2 linked regions of the Thioclava sp. GXIMD2076 genome follow. The protein of the gene in region 1 interacts with the protein of each later gene in a pairwise test. Links are inferred from orthologs where the notes say so. Each region holds a gene or a part of one and is shown in the gene's direction. Other genes may lie near its edges.

Region 1 (14,927 bases):
GTAATTGATGAAGGTAAAGCCCCTCGCCTGATCGATCGTGTGAAAGAGCGGATTCCAGTTGAACAGGACCAGCATCTTATGCGGCAGGGTATTGGCCAGAAACATCTTGCCCGAGGCGATCATATTGGCGCGGGAATAGATCTGGTGGATGACCCGCACGACATCGGGAGCCCAGGGTTTTGCCGCCAGCAGGACCATGCCGATGGCGGCGCCGGTGAACCAGCTCAGAAACACCATCCCCATCGCCCCTACCCAATCATAGATAGTGATCGGAGTGAAAGCGGCATGGTAGAGATAAAGCACCACGATCATCGAGAGCAGCTGGATATAAAGCGCGCTCAGGGCCGCCGCCGAGATCGAGATCGCAGTCGTCATCGGTGCGTGCTTCATCATCGCCGAGGTCGGGCCCTCTGCCCCGAAGACCGCGCTCATCGCCTTGGTATGGGTCAGGAACAGGAAGATCCCGCTCATGATATACAGAAGGAAATCGCCCCGCACCGCGCTGCCGCGCAGCCCCAGCACACCGAACATGATGTAGAAGGTGAAGACGAGGATCACCACCTGCAGCATATTGAGCAAAAGCCCGATGACCGCGTTTCCGTGGCTTTTGCGCAGCTCGCGGACGGTCGCGTGATAGATCAGCCCCAGAAGACTGAAGCCCGACCCGATCGTTGAATTACTCTGTTGCGCTTTGAACATAATCCCGCACTCTGCCGCGTAAGACACAATATGTCTTGCAAAACTTGCTGTTTGCTTGATGCCCTATCATAACTGTGACAGCTAGACAGTAATAAGCCGCAATCGCGACGAATTGGAGACCTCATGGATTATGAAAAGCTCGTTCCCACCATGCGCAAGCTGGCGCTCGAAGCCGGTGACCGAATCATGGAAATCTATGATGGCCCCGATTTCGAGATCAAATCCAAATCCGATGACAGCCCTGTCACGGCGGCGGATGAAGCGGCCGACAAGATCATCTCGGACGGGCTGCGCGCGGCCTTCCCCGATGTAGCGCTGGTGACCGAAGAGCAGGCTACAAGCCATAATCTGGAGGTTTCGACCTTCCTCATCGTCGATCCGCTCGACGGCACTAAAGAGTTCATCAAACGTCGCGGCGAGTTCACCGTAAATATTGCCTATGTCGAGAATGGCGTGCCGAAGGCGGGTATTGTCTATGCGCCTGCCATCAAGCGTCTCTTCTATACGCTGGCCGATGGGCGCTCGGTCGAGGAGAAGGGCAGCTTCGACAAGGATCAGCCGGGCGAGTTGAGCCCGATTGCCGTCTCCACCCCCGATAACCGCGCTCTGATGGTCGTGGCCTCAAAATCGCACCGCGATCAGGCCACCGACGACTATATCGGCCAGTATGGCGTGAAGGACATGACCTCGGCGGGCTCCTCGCTGAAATTCTGCCTGGTGGCCACAGGCGAGGCAGATCTCTATCCGCGCCTCGGCCCGACTATGGAATGGGATACGGCGGCAGGTGACGCGGTCCTGCGCGGCGCGGGTGGCCTCATGGTCACCTTCGACGAGCACAAGACCTTCGTCTATGGCAAGGACGGCTTCCGCAATCCCTTCTTCATCGCCTATGCTCCGGGCGTTCTGCTGGTAAAATAATGTCGACCCTTATCGTTATTCCGGCGCGCTACGCGTCGACCCGCTATCCGGCCAAGCCGCTGGTGGCGCTGACCGGCTCGACCGGCGAGAAAAAGACCCTGATCCGCCGGAGCTGGGACGCGGCCATGTCGGTGGAAGGCGACCTGCGGGTCGTGGTGGCCACTGACGACGACCGGATCAAGGCCGAGGCCGAGAGCTTTGGCGCCGAGGTCGTGATGACCTCGCCCGAGTGCCGCAATGGCACCGAGCGATGTGCCGAGGCCCATGCCAATCTGGGTGGCGGGTTCGATTATGTGGTCAACCTGCAGGGCGATGCCCCGCTGACGCCGCCTTGGTTCATCGAGGCGCTGATCGAGGGCATCAAGGGAAGTGACCTGGATCTGGCCACACCGGTGCTGCGCTGTGAGGGCGCCATGCTCGAGGCCCTGAAGGAAGACCGCCGCAACGACCGCGTGGGCGGCACGACGGCGGTTTTCGGCGCGGCCCATCAGGCGCTTTATTTCTCGAAGGAGGTCGTTCCCTTTACCGGCCAGACCTATGCCCCCGATGCGCCGACCCCCGTCTTCCACCATGTGGGCGCCTATGCCTATCGGGCCGAAGCGTTGGCCCGCTATCCCGAATGGGAGATCGGCCCGCTCGAACAGCTTGAAGGGCTCGAGCAGCTGCGATTCCTCGAGAACGGCCATGACATCCTCTGCGTGGAGGTCGAATCGAAAGGCCGGCAGTTCTGGGAGTTGAACAACCCCTCGGATGTGGCGCGGATCGAGGCCATGATGGCCGAAATGGGACTCGCCTGACGGCTTTGGCGCATGGCGTATCGAGCCATGCGCCCCAAGATCCAGTCAAAGATCCACTGTTTTGCTTAAAATTTTCGCTACGTTAACCTGTTCATATACTGATTGATCAACGCAAAGATGGCGAAGTTCAGCCGAAGGTTCCATATGCTAACTTGATTAATCGGTAAATCTCAACACATTGAACAACAGAGCCGGCCGGTAGCCGCGACAGAATCGCAATCGCGCCGGATTAATTTATGCGCACACGCAGACTTGTTTGGAACCAAACTCCGTGTGTAGCATTGAGTAACATGCATTGGGTGCAGCTCCGCACTCGGATAACAAAAAAGGTGCTTGATGACACGCAAGGTCACTAAAGCTGTCTTTCCCGTGGCAGGTCTTGGAACCCGATTCCTGCCAGCGACCAAATCCATTCCGAAAGAAATTCTTACGCTGGTTGACCGCCCACTGATCCAGTATGCGATCGACGAGGCGCGTGCTGCAGGCATCACCGAATTCATCTTCGTCACCTCGCGCGGCAAGTCCGCGCTCGAGGATTACTTCGACGACGCCCCCGAGCTCGACGCCTCGCTGCGCGCCAAGGGCAAGACCGCAATCCTCGAGGAACTCGAGAAAACGAACATGCCGTCGGGCGCCATCGCCTATGTCCGCCAGCGTCGCGCGCTGGGTCTGGGCCACGCTGTCTGGTGCGCACGCCGCATGATCGGCGACGAGCCCTTTGCCGTCATCTTGACCGATGACGTAATCGCCGCGGACAAACCCTGTCTCGCGCAGATGATCGAGGCCTATAACGAGAATCCCGGCAACTATGTGGCCGCGATGGAAGTACCGAACTCGAAGATCTCGTCCTACGGTGTGCTTGATTGCGATCAGGTGAACAGCACGACCTATAAGGTCAATGGCATGGTGGAGAAACCGCCGGCGGAAGAAGCGCCGTCCAATCTCGCTGTAATCGGCCGCTATATCCTGACGCCCGAGATCCTGAACAATATCGACGCCGCAATCGAATCGAAGACCACCGGCGCCGGTGGCGAGTACCAGCTGACCGACGCGATCGCGCAGGAAATCGAAGCCGGCAATCCGGTCTATGGCTACCGCTTCAACGGCCAGCGCTTCGATTGCGGCTCCAAAGCGGGCTTCCTGCAGGCCACCGTGGCCTTTGGCTTGGCGCGCGACGACCTCAAGGACGAATTCGCGGAATATCTCGGCGATGTCATGACCATGCGGGCTGCTGCCGAATAATATGACGAAACATGTTCTTGTGACGGGTGGTGCGGGCTATGTCGGCTCGCATGCCTGTAAAGCTCTCCAGCAGGCGGGCTATGTCCCCGTCTGTTTCGACAATCTTTCCACCGGCTGGAAAGAGGCCGTCAAATTCGGTCCTCTCGAAGTCGGCGATCTTCATGACCGGGCCCGCCTTGACGAGGTAATCGCCAAATACCAGCCTGTCGCCGTGATGCATTTCGCGGCGCTCTCGCTCGTTGGCGAGTCGATGAAGAACCCTTCGAAATACTGGGCGACCAATGTGAATTGCGCGCTCAACCTGATCGAGGCCGCCATCGATGCGGGGATCGACAAATTCGTCTTTTCCTCGACCTGCGCGACCTATGGCGATCAGGACGGTGTGGTTCTCAATGAAGAAACCCCGCAATTCCCGATCAATGCTTATGGCGGCTCGAAACGTGCCATCGAGGATATGCTGCGCGATTTCGGCAAGAGCCACGGCTTGCGCTCGGTGATCTTCCGCTACTTCAACGTGGCCGGTGCCGATCCGGAGGCGCAGGTGGGCGAGCAACATGTGCCCGAGACCCATCTGATCCCGCTGATGCTGGATGCGATTGCCGGGAAACGCGCGGCTCTGACCGTTTTCGGCTCGGATTACGACACCCGCGACGGCACCTGCATCCGCGATTACGTCCATGTCTCGGATCTGGTCGATGCCCATGTTCTGGGGCTGAAATGGCTCGAGGAAGGCAAGCCCTCCGAGGTCTTCTGCCTTGGCACCGGCAACGGGTTCTCGGTGCGGGAAGTGATCGCGCAATCGCGCAATGTCACCAATCGCGAAGTGCCGATCACAGAGGGCGAACGCCGCGAGGGCGATGCCGCTGTTCTGGTCTCGGGGTCGGTGAAGGCCAAGGATGTCCTTGGCTGGGAGCCCAAACGCGCCGAGCTGGAAACCATGATTGCCGATGCATGGCGCTGGCATCAGGCGCCGGAATATGCAGAATAATTCCTGACCCAGTCAGGAGTGCTGTCCGATGCAGACCCACACGCTCTGGTCTGCATACCGGTTGCGACAAAAACGACGGAACGCCCTTCTGCGCGCCTATCTGGCGCGCAGAAAATTGTCGCCGCCCACGCGCGCATTTACCGCCGGCCCGGATGACATCCGGCTGTTCTGCTGTTTGCGCAACGAGATGGAGCGCCTCCCCGATTTCCTGAAACATTACCGCCGTCTCGGGGTGCGCCATTTTCTCATGGTGGATAACGGGTCGGATGATGACAGCGCCGCCTATCTGGCCGCCCAACCCGACGTCTGGCTGTGGCAGACACGTGCGAGCTACCGCGATGCCCGTTTCGGTATGGACTGGATCAACGGGCTTCTTCTGGCCCATGGGCAGGGCGCATGGTGTCTGACGGTGGATGCCGACGAGCTTCTTGTCTATCCCGACCATGACACAACCCCCCTCCCCGCGCTGACCCGCCAGCTCGATGCGGCTGGCCAGGACGTGATGGCGGCGCTGATGCTGGATCTCTATCCCGAAGGCCCGCTGTCTGGTGCCTTGTCGCTCGATGATCTTACCGCATTCGACGCATGGGGCTATGATTGGGAATATCAGCCCCGCTATGGAAACATCTCGATCCGTGGTGGCCCCCGCAAGCGGTGCTTCTTCCGTGAGAGGCCCGATCATGCGCCCCATCTGCACAAAACACCGCTGCTGCGCTGGCACTGGCGCTATGCCTATCTCAGCTCGACCCATCTTCTGCTGCCGCGCCGCCTGAACCGCGGTTTCGATCCACGGCATGGACTGATGACAGGTGCCCTTCTGCATAGCAAGTTTCTGGCCTCGTCGATGGATCGCGCCCGCGAGGACCAGCATCGCAAGCAGCATTTCACCCATGTCGAGAATTACACCCGGTATTACGACGCCCTGACCGATGACCCGATTCTTGCAGGACCGCCAACCGCCACGGGCCCCACGGCCGCGCATCTCGAGGCTCTGGGCCTGATCACGCGCGGCAGCAGGGGCACAAAATCCGATGAAACCACAGCTAATTAACCACGAATTATTTACCCCCACCGCGAGATGGCCTAGCGTGACCGCACCCGGTCAACCCGCCATCAGACGACAGATGCCATGGTAAAATATTGGCCCGTTAATCCTGTTGAAAAGAAGATCGGGCAATAAAGCCACATGCGGGCGCGAGTGATTGAGTGACAGTCAGGCAACTTTATAAATTACGTCTGGAACGCAAGAAGTTCCTGTTCCGTGCGTTCCGCAAACGCCGCGAGCTGCGCTCTGTTGCCGATAGAACCCGCGCGATCCGTCCCGATGATATCCTCGTGTTCGTGACCCTGCGCAACGAGCGTATCCGCCTGCCCTATTTCCTGCGCTACTATCGCGAGATGGGCTGCCATCATTTCATCATGGTCGATAACGGCTCGGATGACGGCTCACGCGAATATCTCGCGGCCCAGCCCGATGTCTCTCTCTGGCGCACCGATGCGAGCTACCGGCGCTCGCGCTTCGGGATGGACTGGATCAACCATCTACTGCGCCGCTATGGCACAGGGCATTGGTGCCTGACCGTCGATCCCGACGAATTCTTTATCTTCCCCTTCTGCGATACCCGCACGATCGATGCGCTGACCGACTGGCTTGATACCTACGAGATCCCGCATTTTCCGGCGATGCTGCTGGATATGTATCCCAAGGGTCGGCTCGAGGATCAGCCCTATCAGGAGGGCCAGAACCCGTTCGATATCGCCTGCTGGTTCGATAGCGGCAATTACACGATCAGCAAGAACCATCTGCACCAGAACCTGTGGATACAGGGCGGGCCACGCGCGCGGAAATTCTTTGCCGACGCCCCCGATCAGGCACCCTCGCTCAACAAGATCCCGCTGATCCGCTGGCAGAAGCACTACGTCTATCTCAGCTCGACCCATATGGCCCTGCCCCGCAACCTGAACCTGACCTATGATGAATGGGGCGGCGAACGGACCTCAGGCTGCCTGCTCCATGCCAAATTCCTGTCGGTTCTCAACGACAAGGTCGAGGAAGAGATCACCCGCAAACAGCATTATTCGGGCTCGCGCGAATATAAGGCCTATGCCGAAGTGCTGGCCGATGACGGCGAGCTGTGGTGCCGCTGGTCCGAAAAATACATCAACTGGCGCCAGCTGGAAATTCTGGGCCTGATGTCCAAGGGGAACTGGGCATGAGCGTGGGCTTTGTCATGATGTGCCACACGGCACTCGACCGCGCGGCGGAGGTCGCCCGCCACTGGGCGGTGCAGGATGCTCCTGTGGTCATCCATGTCGACAAACGCGTCTCCGCCTCGGCCTATGATGGCATGGTCAAGGCGCTTGCCGAGTTTCCGCATGTCTCGTTCTGCGAGCGCTTCGCCTGTGAATGGGGCACATGGTCGCTGGTAGCCGCGGCGCAGGCGGGGGCCGAGCAGATGCTCGACCGCCACGCAGACGCCCGCCATGTCTATCTGGCCTCTGGCTCCTGCCTGCCGCTGCGCCCGCTCGACGAGCTACGCGCCTTCCTTGATGCCCGTCCCTGGACCGATTTCATCGAGTCGGTCACCACATCAGAGGTCGGCTGGACACAGGGCGGGCTGGATATGGAACGCTTCACATTGCGCTTCCCCTTCTCGTGGCGCAAACACCGCCGCCTCTTCGATGATTACGTCGCCCTCCAGCGCCGGCTGGGTGTGAACCGCAAGCTTCCCGAAGGGCTCGTGCCGCATATGGGCAGCCAATGGTGGTGTCTGACCCGCAAGACCCTGACCGCGATCCTCAAAGATAAGGACCGTGCCATCTATGACCGCTACTTCAAGAAGGTCTGGATCCCCGACGAGAGCTATTTCCAGTCGCTCGCCCGCATCTATGCCACCTCCATCGAAAGCCGCTCGCTCACCCTGACCAAATTCGATTTTCAGGGCAAACCGCATATCTTCTACGATGACCACCTGCAGCTTCTGCGCCGCTCGGACTGTTTCATGGCGCGCAAGATCTGGCCCAAGGCGGACCGGCTCTATTCGACCTTCCTGCGTGTCAAGAAACCCGCCGAGAAGATTGCCGAGCCGAACCCGTCCAAGATCGACCGGCTGTTTACCAAAGCGGTTGAACGCCGGACGCGCGGTCGACCCGGCCTCTATATGCAGTCGCGTTTTCCGCATCGCGACCACGAGAACGGCAAGACCGCTGGCCCCTATTCGCTGTTTCAGGGGTTCTCCGACCTTTACGAGAATTTCGAGGGCTGGCTGTCGAAACATGTGGCCGGACGCGTGCACGGGCGGCTTTTTGCGCCTTGGGGGGTGGAGTTTGCGGGCCGTGACCCGATGTTCAACGGCTGCCTGCCCGCCAATAAGGAGATCCGTGACCATGCTCCGCAGGCCTTCCTGACCAACCTGCTCTGGAACGCGCGCGGCGAGCGGCAGTGTTTCATGATGAGCGCCAAGGACAATCAGGCGCTTGGCTGGTTCACCGCAACCGATCCCAATGCGCAGATCTCGATCATCACGGGCGCCTGGGCCATCCCGCTTTTCCGCTCGACCGAACCCTTTTCGGTGGTGCGCAAAGAGGCCGCATGGCTGCAGAAGAACGAGCTGGCCGAGCTGGAGATCCTGCGGTCTATGTATGTGAAGGCACGGGTGCGGTTCTGGAACCTGCAGGAATATCTGGAAAATCCGACCGAGCATATGCAGACCATCATCGACGAGATCAGCCCGCGCTCGGCGCGCCGCATCACCGAGATGCCACAGATGGTGGACCTGACCGGCTTCGGGCAATTCCTGCAGAACCTCAAGAACCAAGGCATGCAGCCGCAACTGATGGGGGATTTCTCTATCGTGAGTTCTCCCGACTCCCTGACATCGCGCCGCAAGCGCGCTCCATTATTGAAGTGATCCTATGGCAAATTTCGAAAGCTTCGTCATTCTGGCCGAGATGCGCACCGGCTCCAACCTGCTGGAAGCGGCCATCAATATGCTGCCCGATACCCATTGCCATGGCGAGGCCTTCAACCCTGTCCTGATTGGCTATCCCAACAAGGCCGAACTGTTGGGCGTCAGCAAGGCCACGCGCGATGCCGACCCCAAGGAGCTGTGGAAAAAGATCCGCAAGGCGCCGGGTCTGAACGGCTGCCGCTATTTCCACGAACATGATCCGCGCGTGCTCGGGCCGATGCTCAACGACCCCAAATGCGCCAAGATCGTGCTGACCCGCAATCCGATCGAAAGCTATGTCAGCCTGAAGATCGCGCGCTCGACCGGTCAGTGGAAGCTTGGCGATGCCAAGCACCGCCGCGTGGCACAAGCCGAGTTTGATGCGGTGGAATTCGAGGACCATCTCGAGGCACTGCAGAATTTCCAGATCAAGATAATGAACGCGCTTCAGGTCTCGGGCCAGAGCGCCTTCTATATCGATTACGAGGATGCGCAGGATATCGAGGTGCTCAACGGATTGGCCAAATGGCTGGGCGTGGCCGATGGCCCCGATGCCCTACCCGACAGTCTGGTCGTGCAGAATCCCGAAGGGTTGGAGGAGAAGGTCACGAATTTCGCGCAGATGGAGGCCTCACTCGCCCGTCTGGACCGGTTCAACCTCTCACGCACCCCCAATTTCGAGCCCCGCCGCGGGCCGAATGTGCCGGGTTTCATCGGGACCAGCTCCGGCAAGGCCGGCCTGCTTTATATGCCGCTACGCCCTGCCTCCGATGTGGAGCTGCGCGGCTGGATGGGGACATTGGGCGACATCACCGAAGGTTTCTCGCAAAAGACCCTGCGACAGTGGAAACGCCAGACCCCGCAGCATCGTAGCTTCACCGTGTTGCGCCATCCGGTGATGCGGGTGCATCTGGCCTTTATCGCTCTCCTGGATTGGGACAATTTCGCCCAGACCCGCGAGGCGCTGCGCATGACCTACAAACTGCCCTTGCCCAAGGACGGACAGTCGCTCGATCTGACGGCCCATCGCGCTGCCTTGCTGGAGTTTGCGCTCTGGTTGAAATCCAGCCTCAACAGTCAGACCAGCCTGCCTGTGCACCAGCTCTGGGCGAGCCAGTCGACCATGCTGCAGGCCTTTGCCAGCTTTGCTACGCCAGACCTGCTGGTGCGCGAGGACCGGATGGCCACGGACCTGCCCTATCTCCTGAAAACGGTGGGGCTGGACAGCAAAGCGCCCCTGCCGGTGTCCGATCAGGGGCGTGTCGCCTTGGCCGACCTTTATTCGGCAGAGCTGGAACAGGCGGTGAAAGACGCCTATTCCCGTGATTACATGCAGTTCGGCTTCACCGACTGGACGGACTAGGCCGCAAGCCCATGCGTGGTGGTCAATACGCCATGCAGGGCAGCCGGATCGGTGTTGGAGCGCAGTTTTTTGCAGGTGTCTTCATTGCGCATCGTGCGCGACACGAGCGCCAACGCTTTCAGGTGGTCCACGCCCGAGCTTTTGGGTGCCAGAAGGCCAAAGACCAGATCCACAGGCTGGCGGTCCACCGCATCGAAATCGAGCGGTTTTTCCAGACGCATGAACACGCCCACAACGTGATCCAGCCCGTGCAGACGCGCATGCGGCAGCGCGACACCATGGCCCACACCGGTCGGCCCTAGGCTTTCGCGCTCCTGCAGCGCATCCACGATAACCGCGGCATCAAGCCCGTAAGCCTGTGCCGCGATATCTGCCAGATCCTGAAACAGACGCTTTTTGCTAGCCACATTGGCAACCGCGCGAACGGCTGACGGGCGAAGCAGAGAGGATAGATCCATCGGTCCTTTTTCCGCGCCTTTCGGAGATCAGGCGCTTACTTGCTGTGACGGGGGTCAATCCAGCCAATATTGCCATCTTCACGCTGATAGACAACATTAACCCCGCCATGTTTTTCGTTGCGGAAGACCAAAAGCGGCTTATGGGCGAGCTCCATCTGCATCACCGCATCACCGACAGAGAGGGTCTGAACCCGCGTCTCCATCTCCGCCACGATCATGGGCGCATCGCCCCCTTCCGCACCGGTCGATTCGTCTTCCTCTTCCGGTGCCAGCACATAAAGCCCTGCCGCTTCGAATTCAACTGCGGTGGTGCGTGCCGCCTGATGGTCTTTCAGCCGGCGCTTATGGCGGCGCAGCTGTTTATCCATTTTTTCCTGAAGGGCGTCGAAGGCAGCATAGACCTCGGTCGCTACGCCTTTGGCCTGCGCAGTCAGACCCGTGGACAGGTGCACGGTCGCTTCGCAGATATACTCATGCGCGTTTTTCGAAAACACGACGGTGGCATCGGTCGGTCGTTGAGAATATTTCTCGACCGTGCTGCCCAGCTCGGTTTTGACATGGGTCTGCAGAGCTTCACCGATATCAAGCTGTTTGCCGCTAATTTGGTAACGCATGGCGTCTCCTTCCTTTATGACTGACCAACGGTGCTCGGCACCATATTTACAGTCGGTTAAATTCTGTGAGGGGGCACACCTTTCCTGCTCGTTCCCGACATCGGGCAAGGAAAAAAGCGGACCGGGCAGCCACCGTGAGGGCTGCGCAAAGCATCGGGAATATGATGACCAGATCACGCATTTGATTACATTTGGGAACGATCCCAAGGGGAAGTCAACGGGTGATCGTCGCCGCATTGCAGCACATGACAGCCATGTGACGGCACGTTCTTACGGCCTCACATCGCTGTAAAATCCGCCAGTTACTGGAAGCGGAAATCCTGACCGAGATAGACGCGACGGACGTCCTCGTTATTGACGACCTCTTCCGTCGTGCCCGACATGAGCACCTGACCATCGTGCAGGATGTAGGCGCGATCAACGATTTCAAGTGTTTCACGCACGTTATGATCGGTGATCAGCACCCCGATGCCACGCTCTTTCAACTGCGCCACCAGATGGCGGATATCGCCCACCGCGATCGGGTCGACGCCCGCGAAGGGCTCGTCGAGCAGCAGATATTTCGGGTCCGCTGCGAGGCAGCGCGCGATTTCGCAGCGGCGGCGTTCGCCCCCCGAAAGCGCCAGAGCGGGCGAATTGCGCAGATGTTCGATCGAGAAATCGCTTAGCAATTCCTCGAGCCGTTCACGGCGGCGGTGACGGTCCTCCACCGCTATTTCCAAAACGGCCATAATATTTTGCTCGACCGTCAACCCGCGGAAGATCGACGCTTCCTGCGGAAGATAGCCGATTCCGAATCGCGCGCGGCGATACATGGGCAGACCGGTCACGTTGCGACCATCAATGCTCACCTGCCCCGCATCCGGCGTGATCAGCCCCGCGATATTGTAAAAACAGGTGGTCTTGCCCGAACCGTTTGGGCCTAGCAGCGCTACCACCTCGCCACGGTTCAGCCGCAGCGACACATCACGCAGAACCACCTTCTTGCGGTAGCCCTTGCGCAGATTGGTTACGCTCAGCCCATGGCTGGCCGGTTCGAGTGCTGCGTCCATCATTGCCCCCCGGGCGCCAGAATCGTGCGCACGCGCCCGTCCATCTGCCCTGTCCCGGTCGTCAGATCGACCGTCAGCTTGTTACCGGAGAGCGCGTTATCGCCTTGGGTCAGCAGCACATCACCCGTCATGACCAGATTGCCATTGCGCACGTCATAGACCGCATCCTGCGACTTGGCCGCATCACTCGCCGACACCAGCGTAACACCGCCTGAAGCGATCAGCCGGTTGATCTCGCTCTGCGTCTGACCGTATTCCACATGCAGTTCCGCCGCTTTCAGGCGCATATCGTCCTGCACAACGAGAACATTCCCACGGAAGACAGCCTCACCGGTCGACTGGTCGACCTGCAGACTGTCGGAGGTGATCTCCACTGGAGCCTTCGTATTCGTCGACAGCCCGCCAAAATCCACCTGTTGCGCCGCGCCAAGCGACGGGATCGCCATCGAAGCCGCCACAATGATTGCCGTCAAGATTTGCCGCATCACACCACCTTCATTCTTGGGGCTGGTATACCAGCTTCACGCCCTTGGTGAAGAGCAGATTATTGGACCCACCAGGCTCGGGCTGGGAAAGCTCCATCGCACCCGCATCGAGCACCCCCATCGGCGCCTCGCCATGCACCGCACCGGGCGAAAGGACGCGGGTCTGGTCCGTGCTGATCTCGATCAGGTCGGAGCGCATCCGGTAATCGGTCGATGTCTGCATCGCCACACCCTCGCTCAACTCTATCAGATCTTCATCGGGGCGGATCTGACCCGCCGTCGCATTGAGATCGACCACGAGCCCGGACCGTGTCTGGAGCTTGGCCACAAGCTGCTGCACCGAACTCCCGTCGCCATTTCCGGGCTGGAGAATCGCCCGCGAACCGCGCACCGAAAGGGCAGCGCCTTCTTTTGTGACACCGGCATATTCCGGCGCCACCACTTGCGGCTCACGCGCCAGTTCCTCGATATCGACATCGGAATAGGGAATGACCGTGCCCGGCTCCACCCGATGCCCGATCAGGAAGACCGACGACAGCAGAACAAGCGCCGCAAGAGGAAGCAGCGTCTTGGCCCAGGTGACCAGCATGGAATGGCGGTTGTCACGGATCATGGGGGACTGGGATTAGTGATGGAAGATATCGCTCGGCTCGTCCCATCCCAGAAGATCCAGTTGGGCACGGGCGGGCAGGAAGTCGAAACAGGCCTGGGCGAGCTGCAGACGGTCCTCGCGCACGAGACGCGGCAGAAGCCCCGCCTTCAGCTTGTGCAGATGCAGAACATCGGAGGCCGCATATTCTTTCTGCGCCTCGGTCAGAACCGGAGCGCCCCAATCGGAGCTCTGCTGCTGTTTGGAAATATCGACCCCCGCCACCTCTTGCAAAAGCAGTTTCAGGCCATGGCGGTCGGTGAAGGTGCGCACCATCTTCGAGGCGACCTTTGTACAGAACACCGGCGCAGTCACAACACCGAAGGCGTTATAAAGCGCTGCGATGTCGAACCGCGCGAAGTGGAAAAGTTTCTCGATCTCGGGATCGGCCAGCAGGGCACACAGGCGCGGGGCCTCCGTCTGCCCCTTGGCGATCTGGACCAAATGGGCGTTACCGTCGCCGCTACTGAGCTGCACGAGGCACAGGCGGTCCCTGCGCGGATCAAGCCCCATCGTTTCGGTATCAATGGCCACTACCGCGCCAAGATCCAACCCTTCCGGCAGATCTCCCTCATGCAAATGGATCGTCACGGGCAAACTCCTGTCTTTCGCCCCATATAGGCGTTTTCGGAGGAGCTTGCCAATGTAAGCCGCGCACAATGCTTGTGTGGTTTACTAGCTGGACGCGCAAGACTCGCAAATTTCCGCGCATGTCAATCATAAGGACCTGCGCCGTTCCTCAGCTATCTTGGCGGAGAATATCCGACACGAGGATGCTTTTGACGTCTTTGCCCATCACAGTGCGCGCGGTTTCCAACAGAGCCCGACGCAGTTCTGTCATCCTGTCGGTCGAAGTATAGACCCCTTCGAAACCGCCATTATTCGCATGATCGAACAGAACCTGCAGGAAGGAATCGCGCAGTCTTGGCTCGACCGCATAGACGCGCTCCGTGCCACCGACCGGCATCTCGACCGACAGCGACAGGATCACCATCGCGCGAACTCGGGTCGCATCCAGCAGGGGCACAACGAACTGGTTGTTGAGCTTGACGAATTCGGAGGTCGGCACCCCCTCCTCGCCTTCTGCGGCCTCCCCATCCTCGGCGGCGTGCTCTCCCTCGGCTGCGCCATCGCCTTCGGCGCTTGCCGTTTCCTCAGGCGGGGGCGGAGCGGGGCGCAGGAAGAAGCCTGCACCTCCGCCAATCGCAAGCCCGAGGATCACGAAGATGACCGGAAGTAACTTACCCATCTAACTCCCCTCAGAACGGCATGATGATATCGGCGATCTGCGAGCCGATCCGCGGCTGCTGCACATCCGAGATCTGTCCACGACCACCATAGGAGATCCGGGCACCTGCGATCTTGTCATAGGTAATCTCGTTCTGGCGGCTGATATCCTCGGGGCGGACATATCCGGTCACGATCAGCTCGCGCACCTCGTAATTTACCCGGACCTCCTGACTGCCCTGCACCCGCAGAACGCCATTTGGGAGCACGTCGATGATGGTTGCGGCAATCCGCAGGGTTAATTGCTCGTTGCGCGAGACATTGCCATCACCATTGAAAGACGAGCTGGAATTGGTGGAAACCGCGCTATCCATACTCGCGCCATCCGGCAGCGCCTTGTTGATTTGCTCCGGGATACCGAAGAGCGACGGAATGCCCATCGACTGCGATTCGGACCGGCTACGATCGCTCGAATTCGAGAAATT
Region 2 (14,951 bases), on another replicon or contig:
TCATCTCTCGGGCGGCCAGCGCCAGCGTGTGGCAATTGCCCGTGCCATGGCGATGCGCCCCAAGGTCATGCTCTTTGACGAGCCGACTTCGGCGCTCGATCCCGAACTGGTGGGCGAGGTGCTGCATGCGATGGAGCAGATCGCGGCCGAGGGGATCACCATGATGGTCGCCACCCACGAGATGGGATTTGCGCGTCGCGTGGCCCAGAAGGTCGTCTTCATGGCCGATGGCAGGGATGTCGAGGCCGCCGATCCGCAAACGCTCTTTGACACGCCCAAAAGCGAACGTCTGCGCCATTTTCTGGGGCAGATCCTGTGACCGGTCGGCTTGCAGGGAAGCGCTGCGTCATCACCGGCGCGGCGAGCGGTCTGGGGGCGGCGACCGTCGCCCTGTTCGTGGCCGAGGGGGCGACGGTGCTGGCCGTGGACCGCGATCCGGTCGAGGCCCGTCCGGGCGTTGTGGCTCTGGCCGCGGATGTCACCGATATCGACGCCGCTCGAGATGCCGTGGCCGAATTCGGTCCGGTGGATGCGCTGGTGGCCTATGCGGCGGTTTCCTTCGGGGGCAAGCTGCACGAGACCACGCGGGATCGCTGGGCGCAGGTTCTCGATGTCAGCCTGATGGGCACTGTGACATGGATCGAGGCGGTGCTGCCGGGGATGCGTGCCTGCGGAGGCTCCATCGTGACGGTGGGCAGCCAGATCGCACTGGCGGGTGGAGCCGGAAACGCGGCCTATGTTGCGGCCAAGGGCGCGGTGATGGCGCTTACGCGCAACCTCGCGGTGGATTATGCCGAAGAGGGCGTGCGGGTGAACTGTATCGCACCGGGGGCGATCGAGACCCCGATGCTGCGCCGTTCCTTCGCGCGTGCGCCCGATCCGGTGACCAAGGAGGCCGCCTCGCGCGGACGCCATGCCATGAAACGGTTCGGAAGGCCCGAAGAGGTGGCCAAAGCCGCGCTGTTTCTTGCGTCGGACGAGGCATCTTTCACCACGGGCTCGGTGCTTGCGGTGGAAGGCGGCTGGCTGGCGCTATAGGCTGGCCAGTGGAGTGGCGTGCGGAGTGGCGTGCGTCTCTTCGCCCTATTTCGTGCCGAGGGTAGTGCGACGGATGGCGCGGGATCGGCCTTCAGACAGGCTTACGGAGTGTCCGGATGGCGGGCGCTCAGGGTCGAACAGGAAAGACAGCCCCATGAACAGCAGTTCCGAATTGAGATTGGCCATCGGCCAGCAGCTTTACCGGATCGAGTCGCCCTTCGGGGCGCTCCCTGCGGATACTGGCACCGTGTCCGATGTCGCGGGTGCGCCGGACGGGAGCATCTGTCTGCTGACGCGCCGTGATCCGCGGGTGAGCGCGCCCGCCGATTGCGTCCATGTGCTCGACCGCGACGGCGCGCTTCTGCGCAGCTGGGGCGCGGGGAGGATTACGGATGCGCATAAGATCGCCATCGATCCGCAATCGCGGGTCTGGGTCGTGGACCGCGATGCCCATGAGGTGGTGGTCTTCGACATGCAGGGGCAGGAGCTGATGGCCATCGGGCAGCGCCATGGGCCGGGCCAGCCGTTCAACCACCCGACCGATGTCGCCTTCCTGTCGGATGGCGGATTTGTCGTGACCGATGGCTATGCCGGCGCGCAGGTGCATGTCTTCGGGCCGGAGGGCGAGAGGATCCGTGCCTTTGGCAGCCTCGGACGGCCCCCCGGCCAGTTCATCGTGCCACATGGCGTGGCGGTGCTCTCGGGGGACCGGATCGTTGTGGCCGATCGCGAGAATGACCGTGTGCAGATCTTCTCGCGTGAGGGGGAGGTTCTCGGGGTCTTCGATGTCTTCTGCCGCCCGATGGATGTATTTGTGGATGCGCAGGATACGATTTTCGTGACCGATGCGATCCCGACCCTGACGCGGATCAACGATCGGGGCGAGGTGCTCGGGCGCGGGCGCGGCTCTCTCAATGGTCCACACGGGTTCAGCGAGGGCCGGAGCGGAGAGATCCTGCTGGCCGAGACCAATCCGAGCCGCCTGAGCCGCCTGATCCCCCTGCGGGCTTGAATCCTGCCGGCCTAATCCCGTTGGCCTCAACCCTAGGGCCTGACAGACATCCTCGGGACTATTTCGGCACATGCGCCCCGACCGGTCGGGGCGCATGGTTTGTATCCGGCCTCAGGCCAGCGGGTCGAAGCCCGCCGGATGGCGTGGCACCGCCGCCTTGGGGAAGGGCGCGCGGGGTTGGAACCGCCCCGTGCCGGGGGCGGCCAGCACTTCACCCGCCTCCCATGCGCGGATCCCGCGCAGCCAGACTGCGATCGGCGCGCCGGTGGTCTCCATCCCCTCATAGGGGGTGTAATCCACGCCATGCTGCTGCATCTCGTTGGTCAGGATGCGCTGTTTCTTGGGGTCCCACAGCACGATATCGGCATCACTGCCCACCACCAGCGTGCCCTTTTGCGGCCAGAGGCCAAAGAGCTTTGCCGGTGCGGTCGAGACCAGATCCACAAAACGCATCGGGTCGATCCGGCCCTTGGTGACGCCCTCGTTGAAGACGATCGGCAGACGTGCCGCCAGGCCGGGGATGCCATTCGGGACCTTGTTGAACGGCGCATTCTCGCCGGCGTGGAGCTTGCCTTTCTCGCCGCCAAAAGAGGTCGGCGAGTGATCCGAGGTGATGGTCTCGATCGTATGGTCGCGGATCCGCGCCCAGAGCGCCTCGCGCGCGTCCGGCCCGCGCGGGCAGGGCGAGAACAGGAATTTCGCGCCTTCCATGCCGGGGCGGTCGAAATCCTCCTCGGTGAAGACCAGATATTGCGTGCAGGTCTCCGACCATGCCCGCACACCGCGATGGCGGGCGGCGGCGATCTCGGCCGCTGTGGCCTCGCCCGAGACATGGAAGATCTGCAGCGGCGCATCCAGCGCCTCGGCCAGCGTCAGGATGCGGTGGGCAGCCTCGCGCTCGCCGATCTCGGGACGCGCGAGCGCCGTGGCGGCGGGGGCCGTGTTGCCCTGACGCAGCAGTGCCTCGGTGAGATAGGCGATCAGGTCGTGGTTCTCGGCATGGATACAGCAGAGCATGTCATTACTCTTGGCAGCGGCCAGCGTGCGCAGGCAGGCCGCATCATCCAGCCGGTTGCCGCCGGTCATGAAGATCTTGACGGAGCGGTGCCCTTCCTCGGCGAGCGGCCCGAGTTCGGCCAATGCCGCGTCCGAGGCATCGGTCACCTGGATATGGAAGGCGAAATCGCAGCGCGAGCGGGTGCCACGCGCCATCATCTCCTCCACCGCCCCGCGCAGGGCAGAGCCCTGTTTCTGGACCGCGAACCCGATCAGCGTGGTGGTGCCGCCCGCAAGCGCCGAGGCCGTGCCGGAGGCGAAATCATCAGCGATTTCCGCGCCCGACGAGAGCGGTTGGTCGACATGGACATGGCTGTCGACGCCGCCTGGCAGCACCCACAGGCCGGTGGCGTCGATGGTTTCACGGCCGGACGGAAGGTCTTTGCCGATGGCGGTGATGCGGCCGTCGGTGACGGCGATGTCGGCGGTTTGCATATCGGCCGAAGTGACGATGACTCCGTTCCGGATGACGAGATCAGATGCGGTCATGGATCTTTGGAATTCCGAATGATTTTCGTTTGTTGACATTCACATGGATGCTGATCCGCACTCTATCCAGTTTACGGCTGGGTTGCCAGTCGGGCTTGGCCCTGAAACGCCGACGTGAACGGGGGGGAGATATATTTCGTGGGGATCGCCCCGCGCACGGGAAGGCCCTGCGCGGGTCCGGGCCAGCAGGCACCTGCCGCTCTTTCTGCTCTGCGGGCGGCCGGAACCTGCCACCCCCATGCAGGGGAGACAGGGCGCTCAATGCGAGCGGTCGGCACCGCTCTGTCTGGCCGTGCGGCGAGCATAGATCTCGCCCTCGCGGCTGAGCACCTCCTCGACGGGTAGGGTCGAGCCCGCAATGGTCTGATGGACAAGCCCGTGTAATCGCAGATCGATATAGCGCATGCAGCAGACCCTCAGGAACGAGGTAAAATTGCCGATATCATGGCCCTCATCGAGGCTTTCATTATAGAGCTGATGCAGGAGCTGCGGCACATTCATGCTGTCGCGCTCGGCGATTTCCTCCAGCACCATCCAGAACGACTTCTCCAGCCGGACCGATGTCACCATGCCATCCATTCGGATCGAGCGCGTCTGGCTTTCCCACAGATCGGATCGGGCTCCGACAAAAAGTCTACACATATCATTTCCTCCTTTGGTGATAGGGGCGGGCCGGAAGGCCCGACCCGCGTCACAGGGTGCCGCGTTTCAGCTCGCCTGCCAGATGGTCGGCCTGACGCATGGCCAGCGCGACAATGGTAAGCGTGGGATTTGCCGCAGCCCCCGTTGTCATCTGCGACCCGTCCGAGACGAAGAGATTGGCGACCTCATGCGCGCGGCCATTGCGGTCCACCACGCCATCTCCGGGCCGTGCGCTCATGCGCAAGGTGCCCAAGTTATGGGTCGAGGGGTAGGGCGGCGTGCGATGCGTGCCGGTGGTCCCCACGGTCTCGTAGAGCTTCTCGGCATGGGCATAGGCATATTCGCGCATGGCGACATCATTGGCATGATCGTCGAAATGGACGTTGGCCACGGGCAGATCCCACTGGTCGCGCACCGTATCGGAAAGGGTCACGCGGTTGCTGGCCTGCGGCATGTCCTCGCCCACGATCCACATGCCCGCCGTATTGGCATAAGCCTCCATGATCGCGGCAAATTCCGGCCCCCAGGCCCCCGGCTCGACAAAGGCCGCAAGGAAGGATGGCCCGAGCGCGATGGTCTCCATATAGTAGCCACCCACAAAGCCGCGCGCGGGGTCAAAGCGGCTTTCATCGGCAATGATCCCCGCCATTGTCTCGCCGCGATACATCTTCACGGGCTTGTCGAAGCGCGCATAGACCGAGCCGGTGAGGTGGCGCATATAGTTGCGGCCCACCTGATCGGAGCCATTGGCCAGCCCCGTCGGAAAGCGCGGACTGTCCGACAGAAGCAACAACCGCGCGGATTCGATCGAGTTGCCCGCAACACAGACCACTCGCGCCGCCTGCCGCTGCAGATTGCCCTCGCCATCGATATAGATCACCGCATCGGCGCGCCCGTCCTTGCCATGGGTGATGCGGATGGCGGTGCTGTCGGGGCGCAGATCCAACAGCCCTGTCTTAAGCGCGCGAGGGATCTCGCGCACAAGGGTCGACCATTTGGAGCCGTTCTTGTCGCCCTGAAAGTTGAACCCGTCCTGCACCGAGGCCGGACGCCCGTCATAGGGTTCGGCATTGGTGGCATAGGGGCCGGTGGCATACATCTTGTAGCCCACGCGCTCGGCCCCATTGGCGAAGACCTTGTAATTGTTGTTGGCCGGCAGGGCAGGGCGCCCGTGCCGGTGCGTGCTGCCCATCGCCTTCTCGGCGCGGTCGTAATAGGGTTCCATCTCCTCAAGCGTGATCGGCCAGTCGAGAAGCGAGGCGCCCTCGACCGCGCCATAGGTCGAGGCGGCCTTGAACTCATGCGCCTTGAAACGCGGTGTGGCGCCCGACCAATGGGTGGTGGTGCCCCCCACGGCCTTCACGATCCATGCAGGCAGGTTGGGGAAATCGCGTGCCACCCGCCATGAGCCCGATGTGGTGCGCGGGTCGAGCCAAGCCATCTGGTTGAAGGCTTCCCATTCGTTATTGATCCAGTCCTCGGGCTTGAGATGCGGGCCGGCCTCGAGGACCACGCATGCGATCCCCTGACGGGTCAGCTCATAGGCCAGCGTGCCGCCGCCCGCGCCCGAGCCGATGATGACCACGGCCTCTTCATCCAATGCGATCTGTTTCATGCGCGGCTCTATCATGGCTGTGCTCCCTCTTGCCCGTCATATTCCTCGATCCGTGGTTCGGGCAGCCAGTCGAGATCATTGAAGCCGCGGTGGATATAGCCCCCCTGATCGAAGCTCGCGCCCTCATAGCCAAGCGCCTGCCAGACCTCCTCGTCGTCATAGAGCGTGACCACGGCCTTGGCACGGACGAGCTGGAAAAAGCCCGTTTTCTCGATCCCGCGCAGATAGGTCAGCGCCGCGTCATCGCCCAGATCGGCAAAACCCTCATCGGCCAGATTGTCGAGGGCTGCGGCAAAAGAGATCTTCTGGCCGGGTGTCTGGCGCGCATCGTCGATCAGCGCCTTGGCGCAGCGCTCGTAAGGGGCATCGCTGAAGGATGGGTGCGGGAACATCACCCGCAACATGCGCATCAGGATGATGCGGCTGGATTCATGCCGGCCCAGTCCCAGACCGACATTGGCCGGTGCGGCACTGCCGAACACCGCGGCGACAAGCGCCGTCGACGTGCTGCCCAGCAGCACGTTCTTGTTTCTCGTCTTCATTGGGGTCCTCCTCCCGAATTCCGGCGCCTCCTACGCCGGTCGTCGCGTCTTATTTGAAGCGGCCTCCTTTCCCGATCACCTCGATCTGATAGCCGTCAGGGTCCGCGACAAAGAAAAACCGCGCAACCCGCTCGCCCCCGTTCTTGAAATCGACAATCTTGCGCGGCGCAAAGCCTTCGGCCTCAAAACGTGCATGTTCGGCCTCGAGATCATCGACCACAAAGGCCGCATGGCCATAGCCATTGCCCAGCTCATAGGGTGCCTCGGTGCCCTTGTTGATGGTCAGCTCCAGCTCGAAATCATTCTCGTCATTGGACAGATAGACGAGGGTGAAATCCTCGAAGTCCAGCCGCTCTGCCACGGTCAGACCGAAGGCCTTGCCGTAGAACGCGACCGAGCGCGCCTCGTCTCTCACGCGGATCATGCTATGGACGAATTTCGCCATGTAACCTCCCTTGGGGTGTTCGGATGATATATCCAGAGCGCCAGCCTATCAGCCGATCTGCGGGAACGGGTATTACCTCCATGCTACCTGTGCCCGCAAAGGTTGATCTAAGGCGGATGGCGCCCGTCTCAACGGTTTGACCGCCGGCGCATCACGAGAACTGGATGCCGCCGTCGATCATCACCGATTGGCCGGTCATGTAATCGGAATCATCCGAGGCGAGATAGGAGACATATTTGGCCACATCCTCGGGCTCCGAGACGCGGCCCAGCATGATCGCGCCCGCATATTTGCGGATCGCCTCGCCCTTGGCCAGGCCCTCTTCGGCGCCCAGTTTCTCGTCGATCAGATCCCACATATTTGTGCCGACAATCCCCGGACAATAGGCATTCACGGTGATCCCGTGTTTGGCCCATTCCATAGCCGCCGCCTGCGTCAGCCCGCGCACCGCCCATTTGGACGCGGAATACGGCCCGAGAAGCGCGAAGGGCCGATAGGCCACGATAGAGGCTGCACCGATGATCTTGCCTCCGCCGCCTTGCGCGATCATCTGCCTCGCCGCCGCCTGATAGCACAGGAAGACCCCGCGCAGATTGACATCCATGACCCTGTCCCAATCCGCGACATCGAGATCCAGAAGCCCCTGGATATGGGCGATACCGGCATTGGCAATCATGACATCAAGGCGTCCGAGCGCGGCCACAGTATCGGCGACCATGCGGTGCACCTCCTCGGGCTCCGAGACGTCGGCGATGGCGGTGCCGGATGTGCGGCCGAGACCACGGATCTCTTGCGCCACGGCCTCTGCGGCCTCTTCATTGGCCGGAATATCGTTGATCACGACATCATGGCCATCCTCGGCGAGCCGCAGCGCGATGGCGCGGCCAATCCCGCGGGCGGCACCGGTGACGAGTATCGCGCGTGATGTTGTCTTGCGCATGTCTGGTCCTCCTCCTGATCTGTTCCGGCGGGGCGGGCCTTCGAGGCGTTGCGCCGACCGGACGGTCAGTCTGCGACGGCGCGAGGGGCAGCGGGTAACATGGGGATACTACCTCTCTTCACGATCCCGTGGGGCTGCGAGACGGCTCGGAGCCTGCCCTAACCCCCGCGGGATGGTCTGGGGAGAGGTGGTCCACGCGGGTGCTTTATTTTCTAGACCGAATCGTCTATAAAATATCCATGCACCAGACTGACACCCCGCATCTCCCCGCCCCTAAGCCCCGCCGCGGTCGTCCCCGAAATGCGCCGGAATTCTCGGTGGCCCGCCAGAACCTGATCCGTGCAGGGCTCGAGCATCTGACCGAAAGAGGCTATTCTGCAGTCGGGGTCGACGAGATCCTGCAGGCCGCAAAGGTGACGAAAGGCAGTTTCTACCACTATTTCGGTAGTAAGGCCGATTTCGGTCTAGCACTGATCGCGGCCTATGACGCCTATTTCGTCACGCTGCTGGAGCGCGCTTTTGCCTGTGCGAACAGCTCGCCGCTCGAACGGATCAGGGTATTTGCCGAGCTGGCCGAAGAGGGGATGGCCCGCCACGGATTTCGGCGCGGGTGCCTTGTGGGAAATCTCGGACAGGAGATGGGCGCATTGCCGGATATGTTCAGAGGCGCTCTCGTGGCGGTGCTGGAACGCTGGCAGGCGCGCACGGCGACACTTTTTGCCGAGGCGCAGAGTGCGGGTGAACTGGCCGACGGGCATGACCCGCAGGCTCTGGCCGAGATGTTCTGGATCGGTTGGGAAGGGGCGGTGCTGCGCGCCAAACTCGAATTGCGTCCTGATCCCCTACGCAATTTTACCGATACCTTCCTTCACATGCTTGGCGGCGCTCCGCCGTGTTTCACCAAAGGATAAAATAATGAAAGCCATAGTCATCGACAAATCCGGTGACGGTCAGTCCGTCTCGCTGACGCAGATCGCCGACGCGCAGCTTCCCGAAGGAGATGTGCTGGTCGAAGTCGCCTATACGACGCTGAACTATAAGGATGCCTTGGCGATTACCGGCACGGCACCGGTCGTGCGCCGCTTCCCGATGGTGCCCGGCATCGATTTTACAGGCACCGTCGTGCAAAGCGGACATGCCGGTTTCAAGCCGGGCGACCGCGTGATCCTGAATGGCTGGGGTGTGGGCGAGAAACACTGGGGCGGTCTGGCCGAACGCGCACAGGTCAGCGGGGACTGGCTGGTGCCCTTGCCCGAGGGGCTCGATCTGCGTCAGGCGGCGGCCATCGGCACGGCGGGCTACACGGCCATGCTTTGTGTGCAGGCGCTGGAACGTCATGGTCTGACGCCCGCGCAGGGCGAGGTAGTGGTCAGCGGGGCGGCCGGCGGGGTCGGTAGCGTGGCAACCGCGCTTCTGGCGGCGAAGGGGTTCGAGGTCGCGGCAGTGACGGGCCGTGCCTCGGAGGCCGGATATTTGCGCGGTCTCGGGGCAAGCAGGGTGATCGACCGTGCGGAGCTGACGGGCAAGCCGCGGCCTTTGGGACAGGAACGTTGGGCTGGGGGTATCGATGTTGCAGGCAGTACGGTGCTGGCCAATATGCTGTCGATGATCAACTACGGCGGGGTGGTGGCGGCTTGCGGGCTGGCGGCGGGCATGGATCTGCCGGCATCTGTCGCCCCCTTCATCCTGCGTGGTGTGACACTTGCGGGGGTCGATAGCGTGATGTGCCCCAAAGCCCGCCGTCTTGCGGCATGGGCGGGGTTGGCCCAGGATCTCGATCTGGGCAAGCTCGAGGAGATGACCACCGAGCTTCCTTTTGAGGAGGTGATTGCCACGGCCTCGAAGTTCCTCGATGGCGGGGTGCGCGGCCGGATCGTCATTCCGGTCCGGGCCTGAGGCGCGACCGCCGACCCTGACGGACGTATAACGGTGCCGTCAGGGTCTGGCCGGTGCGCGTCTTCGGACCATATGCCCGGTCGGGGCTGCGGGAAAAGATTGTTTCTGTCGCACGTTCTCTGGTGCTATGGCCTCTGGAACAGGCGATAGACATGCCCGCCCGATCTACTGGGAAACCCGACCCTCTGCCAAAGCGGAAGAGGCCGATTACTCCAGTTTGAGCAACTGGGTCAGCTTGCCATTGCGCTCGAGAGTCATCAGCTCCGAACAGCCGCCGATATGGATGCCGTTGATGAAGATCTGCGGCACGGTATGCGCACCGCCTGCGCGCGAGATCATCTTCTGCCGTTTGCTGCGGGAAACCGCATCAATCTCGGTATAGGCGACCTTCCTGCTCTTCAGGATTGACTTCGCCCGCGAGCAATAGCCGCAATAGGGAGTGGTGTAGATTTCGACTTTGGCCATCACGCAGCCCTCTTGCTGGATGTGGGGGCATTCGCCCCCACGCTGTCAGGCCGTCGCTTCGACGGTGATCTCGGGCGTAACGTCAATGGTGACACCCGCCTTCTTGGCCAGATTGCCGATCATGCAGACCTTGTCGGCACGGGCGATCGCGGCTTCCGCTGCGCTGCGGTCATCCTCGGTCGCATTGGCGCTCAGAACCAGCTTGGCAGTGTGATGGATCGCGAATTCCTCGCCCGATGCCTTGGCTTGCGTGTCAACCGCAAGGGTCTGGACGGGGATGTTCTGCTTGGCGGTGATTGCACGCAGGGTCAGGGTGAAACAGGCCTGCGTGGACGAGGTGAACAGCGTCTTGGGATCGGTGCCCGCGCCCGAACCGCCGTATTCGGTCGGGATGCCGATGCCCGCTTCGAGGTTCTTGCCGGTGATCTTACCTTCGCCGTCAAAGCCGCCTTGCCAGGTGGCGCTCAGGGTGATGTCGCTCATGGTCTATTTCCTTATCTATATGCGGGTTGGGTATTCAGGCCGCGTTCACGGCCTTGACATATTTTGCTTTGGGGTTCAGCCCGACAACCATATCGACGGGCTGACCGTCCTTCATGATCACGACGGTCGGCACCGAGCGGATGCCGAAGGTGCCTGCGATCTCGGGCGCTTTGTCGATATCGATCTCGGCGAAGCCGGCGCTGTCCTTCATCTCGGCGGCGACCTCGTTAAAGACCGGCTCGAGTGCGATACAGGGGCGGCACCATGTGGCCCAGAAGCGCAGGACTTTCACACGGCCGGGGGTGTCCATGAACTCGGCAAAATTAGCGATATTGAGGCTGGTTACATCCTTCGACATTTCTGTCTCCTTCTGATGTGTGACAAACGGGTGGGACGCCTTAATGGGACGCCGCATCGGATGGCGGTCCGCATGTGGCGCCGCCTGGCAGCCCTGCATGGGCCATATGGATCGATGCCCTCCCGGGCATCGACCCTGAGGTGGTAAGCTTTCGGTGCATTCCTAGTGTGCCCCTTTACTTGCATTCTCGGTTGTTTTCAGCATATATGCTTTTAATGCGGGAGTTTAATTTCTTATTCGGCATCATTATATATTCTAAATAGAAATAAATGGAGTATCGAATGGAAATCAAGGAACTGCGCTGTTTTCTGCGGGTGGCCGAGACGCTCAATTTCAACCGTGCCGCGGAGATGCTGAATATGAGCCAGCCGGTGGTCACGAAGACCGTGGCCCAGCTGGAGCACAGGCTGGGGGTGAAGCTCTTCGAGCGCACCACGCGGCGTGTGGCGCTGACGGCGGCGGGGGTTGTGCTCAGGCGTGAGGCGGACGGGCTCTTGGCCCATCTCGATCAGGTGCAGCGCTCGGTCCGCCATGCGATTGCCGAGGAAAGCGGACGCTTTGCCATCGGCGTGACGCCCCTGGCGATGCAGACGGTGTTTCCTGCGGTGATGCGCGGCTTCCGCGCGCGCCATCCCGAGATCGACCTCCAGATCCACGAGATGCCCAGCGATGCGCAGGTCAGACAGCTTCTGGCTGCCGAGATCGACGCGGCCTTCCTGCTGCTGCCCGCCGCTGATCCGGCGCTGGAGGTGCAGGAGATCCATACCGAGCAGATGCGTCTGGCTGTTCCCAAGAGCCATCCCCATCTGAAAACGCTTGGCAATGCGCCGCTGCCGCTTTCGGCCTTTGCGGGCGAGACCTTCATCATTCCGCCGCGCGCGCAGAACCCCGGAGTGCATGACGAGATCATCCGTGCCTGTTCGGTCGCGGGCTTCCGGCCCAAGGTCAAGGACTGCACCGAGGGCCGCAGCTGCCTGTGTCTGGTGGAAGCGGGCATGGGGGTCAGTTTTGTGACCAACCGCATCGATTGTGCGGCAAGCGATGATATGCGGATCGTCGATCTGGAAGATCCGGCTCCCTCGCTTTGCGTGGCTCTGGCATGGCGCAAGGATGACCCTTCGGCGCTGTTGCAGGTGATCCGCGATCTGGCACTGGAAGAGGCGGTCATCTGACCGCCTCCCGTTTTATTATTCGTCTTCGGGCATTCAGGCGGCTTCGGGGCACTCCCCGCCATTTCCTGCGCGCAGGCTGGCACAATGGCGGCGGTCGATCCCTGCGCTGACAACAGCCAGCGCGAGCCCTACCAGCACCACGATGCCCGCAACCGGCCCCGTCATGCCGAGCCCCAGATGGTCGACAACCCAGCCGCCGCCCCCCGCACCGAGGGCAATCCCGAGATTGAAGGCCGAGATATTCATGCTCGAGGTCGCATTGACCGCACGCGGCGCGATCATGCTGGCCTGATTGACGGCGTAGAGCTGCAGGATGGAGACCGACCCGAACGCCACGATCCCCCAGACCATCACCAGAGGCACCATTGTCCAGAGGCTGCCCGAGAACGGGATCAGAAGCAACAGCGCCACGGCCATCACGCCATAGATCCCCAGAAGAACCGGCATCGCGCCGGTCCTGTCGGCAAGGCGCGCACAGATCAGGTTACCGATCGCCACGGCCACCCCGTAGAAGAACAGGAGCGTGCCGATCCCATTGGGCGTCATGCCGGTAAATGTCTCGAGGATCGGCGAAAGATAGGTGAAGGCCACGAACGAGCCGCCATAACCCACCAGTGTGATCGCGAAGAGAAGCGCCAAGCGCGGCTTGAGCACCACCGACATCTGTTCAAGGAACGAGGCAGGTGCCGGACGCTCGATATTATTCGGCAAAAGGCGCGCCAGGGCGAGGATCGAGATGACCCCGATGGCGGTCACCGCGATGAAGGTCGCGCGCCAGCCGAAGAAATTGGCGATGAACGTGCCCAGCGGCACCCCCGAGATCAGCGCGAGCGTAATGCCGGTGAACATGGTGGCAATCGCCTGCCCGGCTTTTTCCTTGGGCACCAGCTGGGCGGCAACCACAGTGGCCACCGAATAGAACACCCCCTGTACGACACCCGAAAGGATGCGGCCCAGAAGGAGCATGTTAAAGCTCGGCGCAAGGGCCGAGAGCGTATTGGCGATGATGAACAGCCCCATAAGGCCAAGCACCAGCTTCTTGCGGTCGAACCGCCCCGTCAGGGCGGTCAGCAGCGGTGCTGCAACCGCCACGGCAAGGGCATAGATGCTGACGGTCAGACCTGCGGTGGCAAGGCTGACATCTGTATCGCGGGCGATCTGCGGCAGGATCCCGACAATGACGAATTCCGCCATCCCGATAGCCAGCGCCGCAGCCGTAAGAGCCCAGACTCCGATAGGCATGAGTAACTCCGAATAGATTGGAAGCCCGCGGCAAGGCGGGCGGATACCCGGAGAGATAGGGGAAGGAAGCGCGTTTGATAAATTCTACATCGGAAATAAAAATACATCGGAAGCGTAATTAATACAGCCGTGTATGATATCCGTTCTCTGCCATAGCTTTTCGCCCTCCCGTCCAGGCAGGTAGCCGCTCTTGGGGAGAGGGCGGGAAATCAGGTATGGATATGTTTCGGGTTCGCTCGCGGCAGAGGGGCCCCGCTCCGGAGCAAGGGTCGGGATCACGATAAGCGGCCTCACTTCAGGTTTGTGCAGGGGCCAGCATGTCATCCTTCTCTATCGGGCGCATAATCGGGCGGTGGATATGAAGTCAGCTCGTATGGGGATGCCGAGCATCGGACATACTGTCGCCACGGAGTGTGCAAGCCCTATGACTTGTACATAGGTGGGCGCCCCAAGGCCATTTAATCAAAATGGTATGTGGCGGAGACGAAGGGATTCGAACCCTCGATACCGTTCCCGGTATACTCCCTTAGCAGGGGAGCGCCTTCGACCACTCGGCCACGTCTCCGTCGACCCGTATAGCCGACCAACTAACGGACATACAAGAGCAAGTTTTAGAATTTGGACAAAAAAACAAAAGCGCCTGCAAGCTCCTGAAAAGAGCCGAAAACACATCAGGCCCGAACGTATCCTGACAGAAGATTGTCTGCGCTTCCCATCCGGGTTTCGATCTGTTCTGGTGCCAGAAGTTGATTTCGCTGTGGCGGAGCCGGCTGTGTGGTTGCCGTGATCGAGATGCAGTCTCGGTTCGGATGATATGTGCTGCTTTCCTTGCGGGACATCTCCATCGCTCGGGAGGTGAGGGCGGAAAGATCAGGGAAAGACGCATAAGGTGCAAAAGACCAAACGGGTGGGAGATGGATTTCTACACGGCCGCGCTATGTCTGACTCAGGTTCGATCTGAGGGCGCGCATATGCGGATGAAGAAAAAGACGGATCTGCCGAGCAAGATCTGCCCTGTCTGCCAGCGCCCCTTTGTCTGGCGGAAGAAATGGGAGCGTGACTGGGAGCATGTGCTCTATTGCTCGGAGCGCTGCCGGAGACAGTCCAAGGGCAAGCCGGCAACCGCTCAGGAGGCGGGGTGACGCCCATGTGCGGACGGATCATCGACCCCAATCTCCGTAATACGGAAGCCGATTTCACCCAGCTCAAGATCGACCCGATCCAGCGTCGCTACAACGTCAAGCCGACGCAGGACGTTGTGATTTTGGGGAAAGACCCGCTTGTGGCGATGCAGGCGCGGTGGTGGCTGGTGCCTTCGTGGCACAGGGGTGTCTTGGAGGACTGGAAAGCCACGACTTTCAATGCGCGGATCGAGGAGGCGCGGGACAAGCCGAGCTTCCGGCAGGTCTGGCGCCATGGCCGCTGTCTGATCCCCGTGGGCGGGTTCTACGAATGGAGCGGGCCCAAAGGGGCGCGACGGCCGACTGTTGTCCTGCCCTCCGGTAATGAGGAGAATTTCTACCTAGCGGGGCTCGCGAGCCGCTGGGGCGATCTTC

Evidence for each region.
Region 2: the proteins of WDB91_RS02430 (region 1) and WDB91_RS14335 interact in binary tests that used the Escherichia coli proteins (3 or more experiments, as listed by UniProt). The link is inferred for Thioclava sp. GXIMD2076 from one-to-one orthologs.

The regions. Positions count from the first base shown.
Region 1 is NZ_CP149932.1:484,605-499,531, forward strand. What follows is about bases 563-3,515. They hold WDB91_RS02430 (manno-octulosonate cytidylyltransferase), read left to right. Parts: upstream 563-1,616; coding sequence 1,617-2,414; downstream 2,415-3,515. Other genes in these bases: WDB91_RS02420 (ABC transporter permease), read right to left, coding at 563-699; cysQ (3'(2'),5'-bisphosphate nucleotidase CysQ), read left to right, coding at 823-1,617; galU (UTP--glucose-1-phosphate uridylyltransferase GalU), read left to right, coding at 2,751-3,515. Also shown: more of WDB91_RS02420, read right to left, coding at 1-562; more of galU, read left to right, coding at 3,516-3,656; UDP-glucose 4-epimerase GalE, read left to right, coding at 3,658-4,644; WDB91_RS02445 (glycosyltransferase family 2 protein), read left to right, coding at 4,673-5,695; WDB91_RS02450 (glycosyltransferase family 2 protein), read left to right, coding at 5,851-6,861; WDB91_RS02455 (beta-1,6-N-acetylglucosaminyltransferase), read left to right, coding at 6,858-8,555; WDB91_RS02460 (nodulation protein NodH), read left to right, coding at 8,560-9,957; WDB91_RS02465 (PTS sugar transporter subunit IIA), read right to left, coding at 9,954-10,415; ribosome-associated translation inhibitor RaiA, read right to left, coding at 10,451-11,029; lptB (LPS export ABC transporter ATP-binding protein), read right to left, coding at 11,332-12,084; lipopolysaccharide transport periplasmic protein LptA, read right to left, coding at 12,081-12,566; WDB91_RS02485 (hypothetical protein), read right to left, coding at 12,577-13,179; WDB91_RS02490 (ribonuclease D), read right to left, coding at 13,192-13,806; WDB91_RS02495 (flagellar basal body-associated FliL family protein), read right to left, coding at 13,955-14,464; flagellar basal body L-ring protein FlgH, read right to left, coding at 14,475-14,927. UniProt on the Escherichia coli protein: Activates KDO (a required 8-carbon sugar) for incorporation into bacterial lipopolysaccharide in Gram-negative bacteria.
Region 2 is NZ_CP149933.1:76,605-91,555, forward strand. What follows is about bases 6,878-9,854. They hold WDB91_RS14335 (TetR/AcrR family transcriptional regulator), read left to right. Parts: upstream 6,878-8,018; coding sequence 8,019-8,690; downstream 8,691-9,854. Other genes in these bases: WDB91_RS14330 (glucose 1-dehydrogenase), read right to left, coding at 6,991-7,779; WDB91_RS14340 (MDR family oxidoreductase), read left to right, coding at 8,695-9,675. Outside these bases: WDB91_RS14290 (amino acid ABC transporter ATP-binding protein), read left to right, coding at 1-319; WDB91_RS14295 (SDR family oxidoreductase), read left to right, coding at 316-1,038; WDB91_RS14300 (peptidase), read left to right, coding at 1,193-2,050; hydA (dihydropyrimidinase), read right to left, coding at 2,162-3,595; WDB91_RS14310 (ribbon-helix-helix domain-containing protein), read right to left, coding at 3,854-4,237; WDB91_RS14315 (GMC family oxidoreductase), read right to left, coding at 4,287-5,867; WDB91_RS14320 (hypothetical protein), read right to left, coding at 5,864-6,394; WDB91_RS14325 (VOC family protein), read right to left, coding at 6,444-6,839; grxC (glutaredoxin 3), read right to left, coding at 9,883-10,140; WDB91_RS14350 (OsmC family protein), read right to left, coding at 10,186-10,623; WDB91_RS14355 (thioredoxin domain-containing protein), read right to left, coding at 10,658-10,981; WDB91_RS14360 (LysR family transcriptional regulator), read left to right, coding at 11,263-12,153; WDB91_RS14365 (MFS transporter), read right to left, coding at 12,187-13,395; WDB91_RS14375 (DUF2256 domain-containing protein), read left to right, coding at 14,367-14,537; WDB91_RS14380 (SOS response-associated peptidase), read left to right, coding at 14,543-14,951. UniProt on the Escherichia coli protein: Involved in response to both electrophiles and reactive chlorine species (RCS). Represses the transcription of the nemRA-gloA operon by binding to the NemR box.